Regions from separate parts of the Paenibacillus sp. plas6 genome, predicted to be linked through region 3. Evidence: predicted binding sites of a transcription regulator. Region 3 holds the regulator's gene; each other region holds the start of a gene.
What was found. The regulator LexA, encoded in region 3, represses DNA repair genes until DNA is damaged. The targets are predictions, from matches to a motif close to CGAACATATGTTCG.
Positions count from the first base shown of each region.

Region 1 (3,292 bases), 100 kb from region 3:
AATAACGGAAGGTGTAATCAGTGGCAACAAAAATTACACATATGAGCAATTATTGCAGGATATTGAGCGGTTGCGTCAAATATATCCATTCTTAACGATGCGAAGCATCGGAAAAAGTGTAATGGGTAAAGATATTATCGAACTGCGTGTCGGTAACGGACCATCTGAAATACATGTGAATGCTGCTATGCATGCAAATGAATGGATTACGGCTGGAGCGCTAATGCAGTTTATTAGTGATTTTCTGTTAGCTGTTACAAATAGCCAACCATTAAGCGGACAATACGTTTATCCGCTTTACACGATGAATACAATGTCCTTTGTGCCAATGGTAAATCCTGACGGCGTGAATCTTGTTATAAATGGTGCTCCGTGGGAGGAGCCATATCGCTCACAAGTGCTGCAAATTAACGGAGGATCAAGCGATTTCTCTGGCTGGAAGGCGAATATTCGCGGTGTCGATTTAAATAAGCAGTTTCCTGCACTATGGGAAGTAGATGCGGTAAAAGGACCGCAGCAGCCAGCTCCGCGTGATTATTCTGGTGAAGCTCCATTAACTGAACCTGAGGTGCAAGCAGTTGCTGAGCTAACGAGAGAGCGCAGCTTTAATCGAGTTGTAGCTCTCCATACACAAGGTCAAGAAATTTATTGGGGTTTCCAAGGCTTAGAGCCGCCTGAATCAGAAATTTATGCAGCTCGAATGGCCGCAGCGAGCGGATATAAAGCAGTTCGTTCAGTAGACAGTACTGCAGGATATAAAGATTGGTTTATTCAAGATTGGCGCAGACCAGGCTTTACGATTGAGCTCGGGCTAGGTCAAAATCCATTGCCGCTTTCACAATTTCCGAGCATTGCACAAGCAGCAACGAGTATTATTTTGGAAGTGATGAAAAGTGCGTATAGTTAATGCAGTGTAGCCAAACGCTATCTGTGCATGAAACTTTCTGTCGAACGCACGGGCTCTTCTTTGCAGCGGATGCTTACATCTAAAGTAAAATAATGAAGGAAGCATCCGCTGTAAATAGTAAGAGGACGCTTGAAAATTTTTAGACGATGGTTTTAGATTAAGCATGATCCGTCTAATCGTCTTACTTGCATAAAATGATTTATTAATTTAGAATATATGTTCGTATTCTGCTAGTTGGTTTATTGGTCAAAAGTACTATTTTTACATTACATGGCAGGTTAATGTTTGCTATCTTATCGGTTTTCGTTTTATATTGAAAGTATTGTTGCTTTACGTGAACCGTTATTTACACTAAAATACTAAAAGATATGACAAAGCGTGGTTGTTGATTGGGGGAAGATCATGAAGGAACAATTGGATCTTTTTAATATTACTGAACAGGAAAAGCAATACGGTGCTGATGATATTCAAATTTTAGAGGGCTTAACAGCAGTACGTAAGCGTCCTGGTATGTATATAGGCAGTACTGGCAATTCAGGTTTGCACCATTTAGTATGGGAAATTGTCGATAATGCAGTGGACGAGCATTTAGCGAAGTTTTGTACTGCGATCGATGTTACGATACATAAAAATGGCGCAATTACCATTATCGATAATGGCCGGGGTATTCCTACGGGGATGCATAAATCCGGTATTCCAACACCACAGGTTGTATTTACAATACTACACGCTGGAGGCAAGTTCGGCGGTGGCGGCTATAAAAAATCTGGCGGCTTGCATGGTGTAGGTGCATCGGTAACAAATGCGCTTTCCGAGTTTTTAGAGGTAGAAATTTATCGTGAAGGCAAAATCTTTAAACAACGCTTTGAATATTGGGTCGATGATCAAGGGAAAGAACATGTCGGTGAGCCTGTCACAGGACTAGAAGTGATCGGAAATACGAATAAAACTGGGACAAAGGTAACTTTTAAACCTGACATTCGAGTGTTCCAGAATGGAATTTCGTTTAACTATGATACATTGGCAGAGCGCTTGCAGGAGATCGCCTTTCTAAACTCAGGCTTAAAAGTTAGTCTTAAGGATGAGCGAACAGGTTCAAGCGATGTTTTTCATTATGAAGGCGGCGCTAGTCAATTTGTTGAATTTCTTAATGAAAATAAAACGGTATTACATGATGTCATCCATTTTACAGGCGAAAAAGATGATATTGAGGTTGAAGTTGCCTTCCAATATAATGACGGCTATACAGAGACGATTGCATCCTTTGTTAACTCTATTCCAACTCGCGGTGGCGGTACGCATGAGACTGGATTTAAAACTGCCTATACTCGTGTTATGAATGATTACGCACGCAAGGTAGGAATTTTGAAGGAAAAGGATAAAAATCTTGATGGCAATGATTTGCGCGAAGGTATGATTGTTGTTATTAATATAAAAATGGCAGAGGTAGAGTTTGTTGGGCAAACGAAAGATCAATTAGGCAGCTCCTCAGCTCGTGGTGCGGTTGATACAATTGTCGCAGAACGAATGAATGTATTTCTGGAGGAAAATCCACAAACTGCGCAAGCTTTATTGAAAAAAGCGGTACAGGCGGCTAAAGCACGCGAAGCTGCACGAAAAGCGCGTGAAGAAATTCGTTCAGGCAAAAAACGTAGTGAGGGCTCTAATTTAGGTGGTAAGCTTACTCCAGCACAATCAAAGGATTTTAGTCGCAATGAGCTTTTTATTGTTGAGGGTGATTCAGCGGGTGGTTCAGCTAAGCAAGGCCGTGATTCTAAGCATCAAGCGATCTTACCGCTTAAAGGTAAGCCGATGAATCCTGAAAAAGCAAAGCTAGCAGATATTTTGAAAAATGATGAGTATCGTGCGATTATCAATGCGATAGGCGCAGGTGTTGGCTCTGAATTTGAAGTTGAAGAAAGTAACTACAGTAAAATTATTATTATGACGGATGCCGATACGGATGGTGCACATATTCAGGTGCTGCTGCTTACGTTTTTCTATCGTTATATGCGCCCGCTTATTGATAGTGGTCGAGTATATATTGCTCAACCGCCGCTATATAAAATTACGAAAAAATCAGGCAAGCTAAATACAGTTCGCTATGCTTGGACGGATGAACAATTGCAAAATTATATTAAGGAAATGAAAAATTATGAATTGCAGCGCTACAAAGGTCTTGGCGAAATGAATCCTGAGCAGCTATGGGAAACGACAATGAATCCAGAAACGAGAACGCTTCTGCAAGTGCAAATTGAAGATGCAGCAAAAGCCGAACGCCGTGTATCTACATTAATGGGCGATAAAGTTGATCCGCGTAAGCGCTGGATTATTGAAAATGTCGACTTTACTGAATATGAGGAGTAATGATAATTGTTGTAAGGA
Region 1 covers NZ_CM170151.1:4,542-7,833, reverse strand. Annotated here, with positions in the region: gene AC2TDL_RS00025 (M14 family metallopeptidase) at 1-907, shown strand, start outside; gene parE (DNA topoisomerase IV subunit B) at 1,310-3,274, shown strand.
Region 1: parE (DNA topoisomerase IV subunit B) is a predicted target of LexA. The motif match lies at 1,117-1,130, and genes of this name have one in related genera.

Region 2 (3,292 bases), 410 kb from region 3:
ATACGGATGGAGTCAGTCGGACAGCCATCACAAGCATCCTGCATATCTTCATACAGGTCTTCAGGAATTTCAGTGATCCCTCTATTATTGTCACCCTCATAAACAACTTCAGCTAGACCCTCGTCATCGTAGTCATAAATATCGGGTGCAGTTGCACCGCAAGCACCGCATGCAATACAGGTGTCTTTTTCAACCCAAGTGTATTTAGCCAACGTATTTCCCTCCTAGTTCTATCGCAAACCATGTTCCCATAGATTCTATATATACCACATATGATTATAGCATAAAATGAACATAAATAAATACTGCCTAATAAACTTATTGTTACGAAAGATCCTCCAACTTTTCCAAAGATGTTCCGCGCACCTTTTTGTTACGGATTAGAGCTGATGGATCGTTCGTAAGCATACCTGCTGTTAAGACAGCACTTTCACCGTATTTATTACGCAACTCGTCCATCACCTTTGTTAGCGCATCTTTTTTTGATTCCTGTTCATAGCTAAACAGATCAAGCTGAATCGCTGCACTATCCTCTGGTTGTAAATTGTGTAACGAGATGCCAAGTAATCGTATCGGTTCAGACGGTTGCCAATTTTGCAGTAACAATTGCTGTGCATGCCTATAAACAACTTCCATGTTTTGTGTTGGTGTTGACAATGTACATGCTCGTGTATATGTCGTCATATCGGGCCGGCGAATCGTTATCTGTACAGATCTTGCGACAAGCTTTTGTCTGCGTAATCTTCGTGTAGTTTGGTCAGACAAATTAAGCAGTACACGATTAATATCATCAAGCTTTGTTATATCTGCAGGCAATGTCGTCGAATGTCCAATTGATTTATTTAATTCTCGCTCAGCCTTTACTTCTCTAGTATCAATGCCATTAGCTGCTTGCTTAAGCCATGATCCTAGAACACCAAAAGATTTTGTTAATAGCAATTCATCCGCTTGAGCTAACTGTCCTATCGTATGAATATGGAGACGTTTAAGCTTATTAGCAGTTTTAGCACCTATTCCAAACAACTGTTCACAGGGCTTTGACCACAATAAATGAGGTACATCTCGCCGACGTAAGACAGTAATGCCATTAGGCTTTTTCATATCAGAAGCCATTTTTGCAAGCAGCATATTGGGAGCAATGCCGATCGAGCAAGGTAATCCTAGCTCCTCAGCTATCCGTTTTTGCAATGTAGTTGCAATGTCTAACGGTGTGCCAAATAGCTTAGAACCCGTAATATCCATATAACACTCATCAATTGAAACCTGCTCAATAATCGGTGTATATTGACCTGCTATTTTCATAAATGCTCTTGAATACTGTCGATATAAATTGAAATCAGGTGATATTAAAATAAGCTCTGGCAAAATTCGTAGTGCTTCTCTTACATTCATACCTGTTCGTATTCCTACTTTTCGTGCTTCATAAGAGCAGGTCACAATTATGCCTTTACGTTTTTCAATACTTCCTGAGACTGCTGTCGGCTTTCCTTTGTAGATATGAGGCTGCTCGGCACTATGCACAGAACAATAAAATGCGTTCATATCCAAATGTAAAATAACTCGTCCATTCGTTGGATAATAATGCTGCACTTCTGGCAAGAGCTTCACCTTCATTTCTGCATCATAATATTATATGTAGATGTTCACCTATTGTGTTCATCGTATTCATTATGTCTTCAATTCACAATATTTATTATAGCACATACGTTCGGAAAACAATATGCACATAGGTTTTGCATATGTTTTTAAACAGATAATAAGTTTTCTATCCTATATTTTTACTCAATGCTATGCCAAGTGTACGAGATAGTGCTATAATAGTCCAATATGGTTTGTATTGGCTATCAATGAAGGAGGCGTCAATTTTTTTATGTCATCTAAAAAAATATTTATATTCGACACGACGCTGCGTGACGGCACGCAAGGAGAAGGCATCAGCTTGTCGGCAGATGATAAATTAAAAATTGCCCAAAAGCTAGATCAATTGGGTGTTGACTATATCGAGGGCGGTAATCCCGGAAGTAATGGGAAAGACATTGAATTTTTCCAGCGTGTTAAATCATTAAAATTGAATGCAAAACTAACTGCCTTTGGCAGCACTCGTCGTAAAAATAGCATTGCAGAGCATGATAGCAGCTTACTTCGAATCGTCGAATCTGGCGTACCTGCAGCAACTCTCGTCGGAAAGGCTTGGGATTTTCACGTTCAAGTTGCTCTTCAAACAACGCTTGAAGAAAATTTAGCGATGATTCGCGAATCGTTCGCTTTTCTGAAGCGTCATGGACTAGAAGCAATGTATGATGCTGAGCATTTCTTCGATGGGTATAAACATAATCCAGAATACGCTCTTGCAGCTCTAAAAGCTGCACAAGATGGAGGCGCAGACTGGCTTGTACTATGTGATACTAATGGCGGTACATTACCAAACGAAATTTTTGATATCGTCTCTCGTGTTAAACAAGAGCTTGATATGCCAATCGGCATTCATACACATAACGACTGTGAGCTTGCAGTTGCAAATACTCTTGCAGCAGTTAATGCAGGTGCTACTCAAGTACAAGGAACGATTAACGGTTATGGAGAACGCTGCGGTAACGCTAATCTTTGCTCCATTATCCCTAATCTACAATTAAAAATGGATTACAATTGCTTGCCTAGTGAAAAGCTGGCAACACTAACCAATACTGCACGTTATATTAGTGAAATTGCCAATGTTCATATGCCAGTCGGTCAAGCCTATGTAGGTACTGCAGCATTTGCCCATAAAGGCGGAATCCATGTTTCTGCGATTATGAAGGATTCGAAAACGTATGAGCATATTCAACCTGAGCTTGTCGGCAATAAACAACGTATTCTGGTTTCTGAATTGTCTGGACAAAGCAATATTATTTCTAAAGCTAGCGCGTTAGGACTTGATGTAACTAGCAATAATGAAAAAACTAAGCAAATTATCGAGCATATTAAACAACTTGAACATGAAGGTTATCAATTTGAAGCAGCTGATGCTTCATTGGAGCTTTTATTGCGTAAAGCATTTGGCGATTGGAAGCCTGCATTCCAAGTGGAGTCCTATAAGGTTCATACGGAATCTAAGGGTGATGCTATGATTGCAGAAGCAATTGTTAAAATTAACATTGACGGCCAGCAAATTTACACAATTGCTGAAGGTAATGGTCCTGTAAATGCGCTTGATAATGCGCTGCGTAAAGCATTATCGCAGCATTATCCTGATATTGAGCATGTATATTTAACAGACTATAAAGTTCGTGTTATTGATGAAGCTGATGCTACA
Region 2 covers NZ_CM170151.1:315,246-318,537, forward strand. Annotated here, with positions in the region: gene AC2TDL_RS01550 (ferredoxin) at 1-212, opposite strand, end outside; gene AC2TDL_RS01555 (DNA polymerase IV) at 325-1,614, opposite strand; gene cimA (citramalate synthase) at 1,871-3,292, shown strand, end outside.
Region 2: AC2TDL_RS01555 (DNA polymerase IV) is a predicted target of LexA. The motif match lies at 1,698-1,711, and genes of this name have one in related genera.

Region 3 (3,292 bases):
CTGTATATAATCTTTCCCTATCGCAAGATAAGGCTTTCGGAAAAAAAATAGAGCTGCTAAAACAAGATAAGCAACATTTGTTAACCAATACATTGCATCTAGCTCGTAAACAGGATTCATTAACAATAAAATGTTATACATCCCAATAAACAGAATAAGTACAATTGGAAAAACGATATTTTGCCCTTTGAACACGATTTTATTATCTTGTCCAGCCGCTTTATTAAGCTGCACATCCCCGAGCCCAGCTTTTTTCCGTTGCTTATTTACCAGTTCCATATTTTTTCTAACTTTTCTTTCCCAAGAACGAGACAAGCAAACTCCTCCTCTATCTATATTAATTTCTGCTTATCTTTAAGAAATTAATGCAGTGGTTTACTTTCTGAAGTTTCATCCTCTACATATTTTATGCTATCAAGCTGTTGTTTAAAATTGGCTTTAAACACAGAGAGATATTGCGCTCTTAATTTTTCACGCTCTTTTTCCTCTGCCTTCGTTAAACCAACAGATTTATTTTTGCGCGCTAGCTCATTAATACGCGCAACCATTTTATCCATATCCATTTCATCCACTCCCCTCTTTATCAATACAAACTTCTGCCGGCTACGGTCGGGAGTTGCACTTTGCATCCCTATTACAATGATAAACCTTTGAAAAAATCCACAACAAATTTATTATAGCAAAAAAGCTTATAAAGTAACATCATTTACTGATGCCTTATAAGCTTAGAAATATTTTTAGTTATTATACATTCCCTATTAAGGAAGCTCGGGCAGAATTAGCTGTTCGCCGGGCTTAATCAGATCACTCTCTAAACCATTACGTTGCTTTATTAAAAATACAATAAAGTTAAGATCTTTGTGCTCATAATGTCGACTTGCAATATTCCATAATGTATCACCAGTACTAACTGTTACAACTGATTCACCATCAAGCACAGCAAATTGTGACGAAGAACTGCCGGCAGCAGCAGTAATTAAATATAAGCTAGTTATTATTAAAACTATAACCAATAAACTAAATATCCATTTATAGATTTGTGTTGAATTGGTATTTCCTTTTTTATGATCTAGCGATGTCTTAATGACCTCATAGCCTTGATATGCATACGGATTATAAGTTGTCATCTCATGTCACTCCCAAACATTTGTTCTGTTTTTATAATATGCGAACATATGTTTCTTGTCAATAGATTCTACCAAAAAATAAGAACATATATTCTCAAGAACTTATGTTTGTGCGAACCGGAGTTCTATGTTATAATTTCCCTAATAATAATGGGAGTTGATTATATGAGCAAGCTTTCTAAGCGCCAATTAGAAATATTGAACTTTATAAAAAAAGAAGTAAGAGAAAAAGGATACCCTCCTGCTGTTAGAGAAATTGCTGAAGCTGTAGGATTATTATCAAGCTCTACAGTACACGGTCATCTAGATAGATTGGAAAAGAAAGGATACATACGCCGTGACCCTACTAAACCACGTGCAATTGAAATATTAGATCATGATGATGAATATACAGATTCATCCGACAACGTAATTCCATTTCCTGTTAAACACATTCCGATTATCGGTAAAGTTACAGCTGGTATTCCAATTACCGCTACTGAAAATATTGAAGATTACTTCCCGCTATCCTCCCATTTTGTTGGTGAGCATAATGTGTTTGTTCTAACTGTTGTCGGTAATAGTATGATTGAAGCTGGTATTCATAATGGTGATCTTGTGATTGTTCGTCAGCAACAAACTGCAAACAATGGGGATATTGTAGTTGCAATGACGGAGGATGATGAAGCGACAGTAAAAACTTTCTATCGTGAAAAAGATCATATTCGCCTACAACCTGAAAACTCATCAATGGAACCAATTATTCTAAAAAATGTTACGATTCTTGGAAAAGTCATCGGATTGTTCCGTGATATGCATTAATAATAAGCATATAATAAAAAAATGATGACCATTATCGCTAGTTGGCATAATGGTCATTACTATTCAGAGGACATTTCCTCGCAATTATCATTACGGGAGGAACCTGTATTGAAATCATTAAAGTTTTTTGTCCTAGCTCTATGCTTATTCCTTTCAGCCTGTGGTCAGCAATCAAATTCACACTTAACATCAACACAAGCTATAGCTGAACCACAGCAAACCAAAACTCAATCTGAAAATCAGATAGCTACGGACACGGATGCAGAAGAACTGCTGACAGAGGTGCAAAATACAGAAAAAACTCATTCTAATATTGTCTCTTCAAAGCAAACTGAGCCTGATGATTACGACTATGTTTTAGAATTTCCTAGTGACAGCTATCCTGAAACAGCATTACATATTTATTCAGCTATTGAAAATGGACATTCCGATGTTTGCACAATCGATCGAGACGGTGCAGCTGAACGACGTAAGCAATCGCTAAAAAGAATTAGCACTAGAGATGGCTATGATCGAGATGAGTGGCCAATGGCAATGTGTGCAGAAGGCGGTGAGGGGGCAAGTGTTGCATATGTTGATTCAAGCGACAATCGCGGTGCCGGAAGTTGGATTGGTCATCAGCTCTCCGCCTATGAAGATGGCGAACGTATTTTATTTATTGTGGCAAAACCAAAAAGTCTTTTTGGAAAAACTAACCCTAACACAGATAAAAGTGAATTAAAGTTAGATGAAGATTTGCAAGCTGAAGTTGAAGAACCTCTCTACAAAAACTGTACAGAGGCTCATGAGGCAGGGGTCACTCCATTATTTGAAGGAGATCCTGGCTATAGCAAAAAGTTAGATCGCGATGGAGACGGCGTTGCCTGTGAATTATAGAGAATAATATTAATAAGCTCGTTATCCAAAAAAAATAATGGCTCTATTCAACTACCTCTTCGGGTAGGAATAGAGCCGTATCCATTATAACTGAAATTTCTCCTTAATAATTTGGGCAACTTCAGTAGGTTCCAAAAGTGTATTATTGATGCGAATATAGTTTTCTTTTGTTATTTCCCCCGGCAATGAGTTTATGCGATAATTTTGTATCGTTGCTCGCAGATCCTCCTCAGATTCTTCAATATTTCGTTTCGATGGTTTTTGCTCAAGACGAAATTCACTTCGGTTGCGCTGCAATCTTGTCTCCATATCTGCTTCCAACTCAACGAAATACGTTTCTCCACCCTGTTCTTCGAAAATTTTGCAAGTTTTCTGTACAAAATCCCAATCTTCCTGCAGATCAAAAGCCCAAATAAAGGTAAAAATTAAGCCGTATTGATTACTTTTAGCAAAGGCTTCAAACAACTCTTTTCTCACTATACCGGCTA
Region 3 covers NZ_CM170151.1:4,432,251-4,435,542, forward strand. Annotated here, with positions in the region: gene AC2TDL_RS19670 (hypothetical protein) at 1-315, opposite strand, end outside; gene AC2TDL_RS19675 (DUF896 domain-containing protein) at 363-563, opposite strand; gene AC2TDL_RS19680 (LysM peptidoglycan-binding domain-containing protein) at 759-1,127, opposite strand; gene lexA (transcriptional repressor LexA) at 1,293-1,928, shown strand; partial or broken gene AC2TDL_RS19690 (NucA/NucB deoxyribonuclease domain-containing protein) at 2,211-2,591, shown strand; gene AC2TDL_RS19695 (excalibur calcium-binding domain-containing protein) at 2,589-2,804, shown strand; gene AC2TDL_RS19700 (AAA family ATPase) at 2,889-3,292, opposite strand, start outside.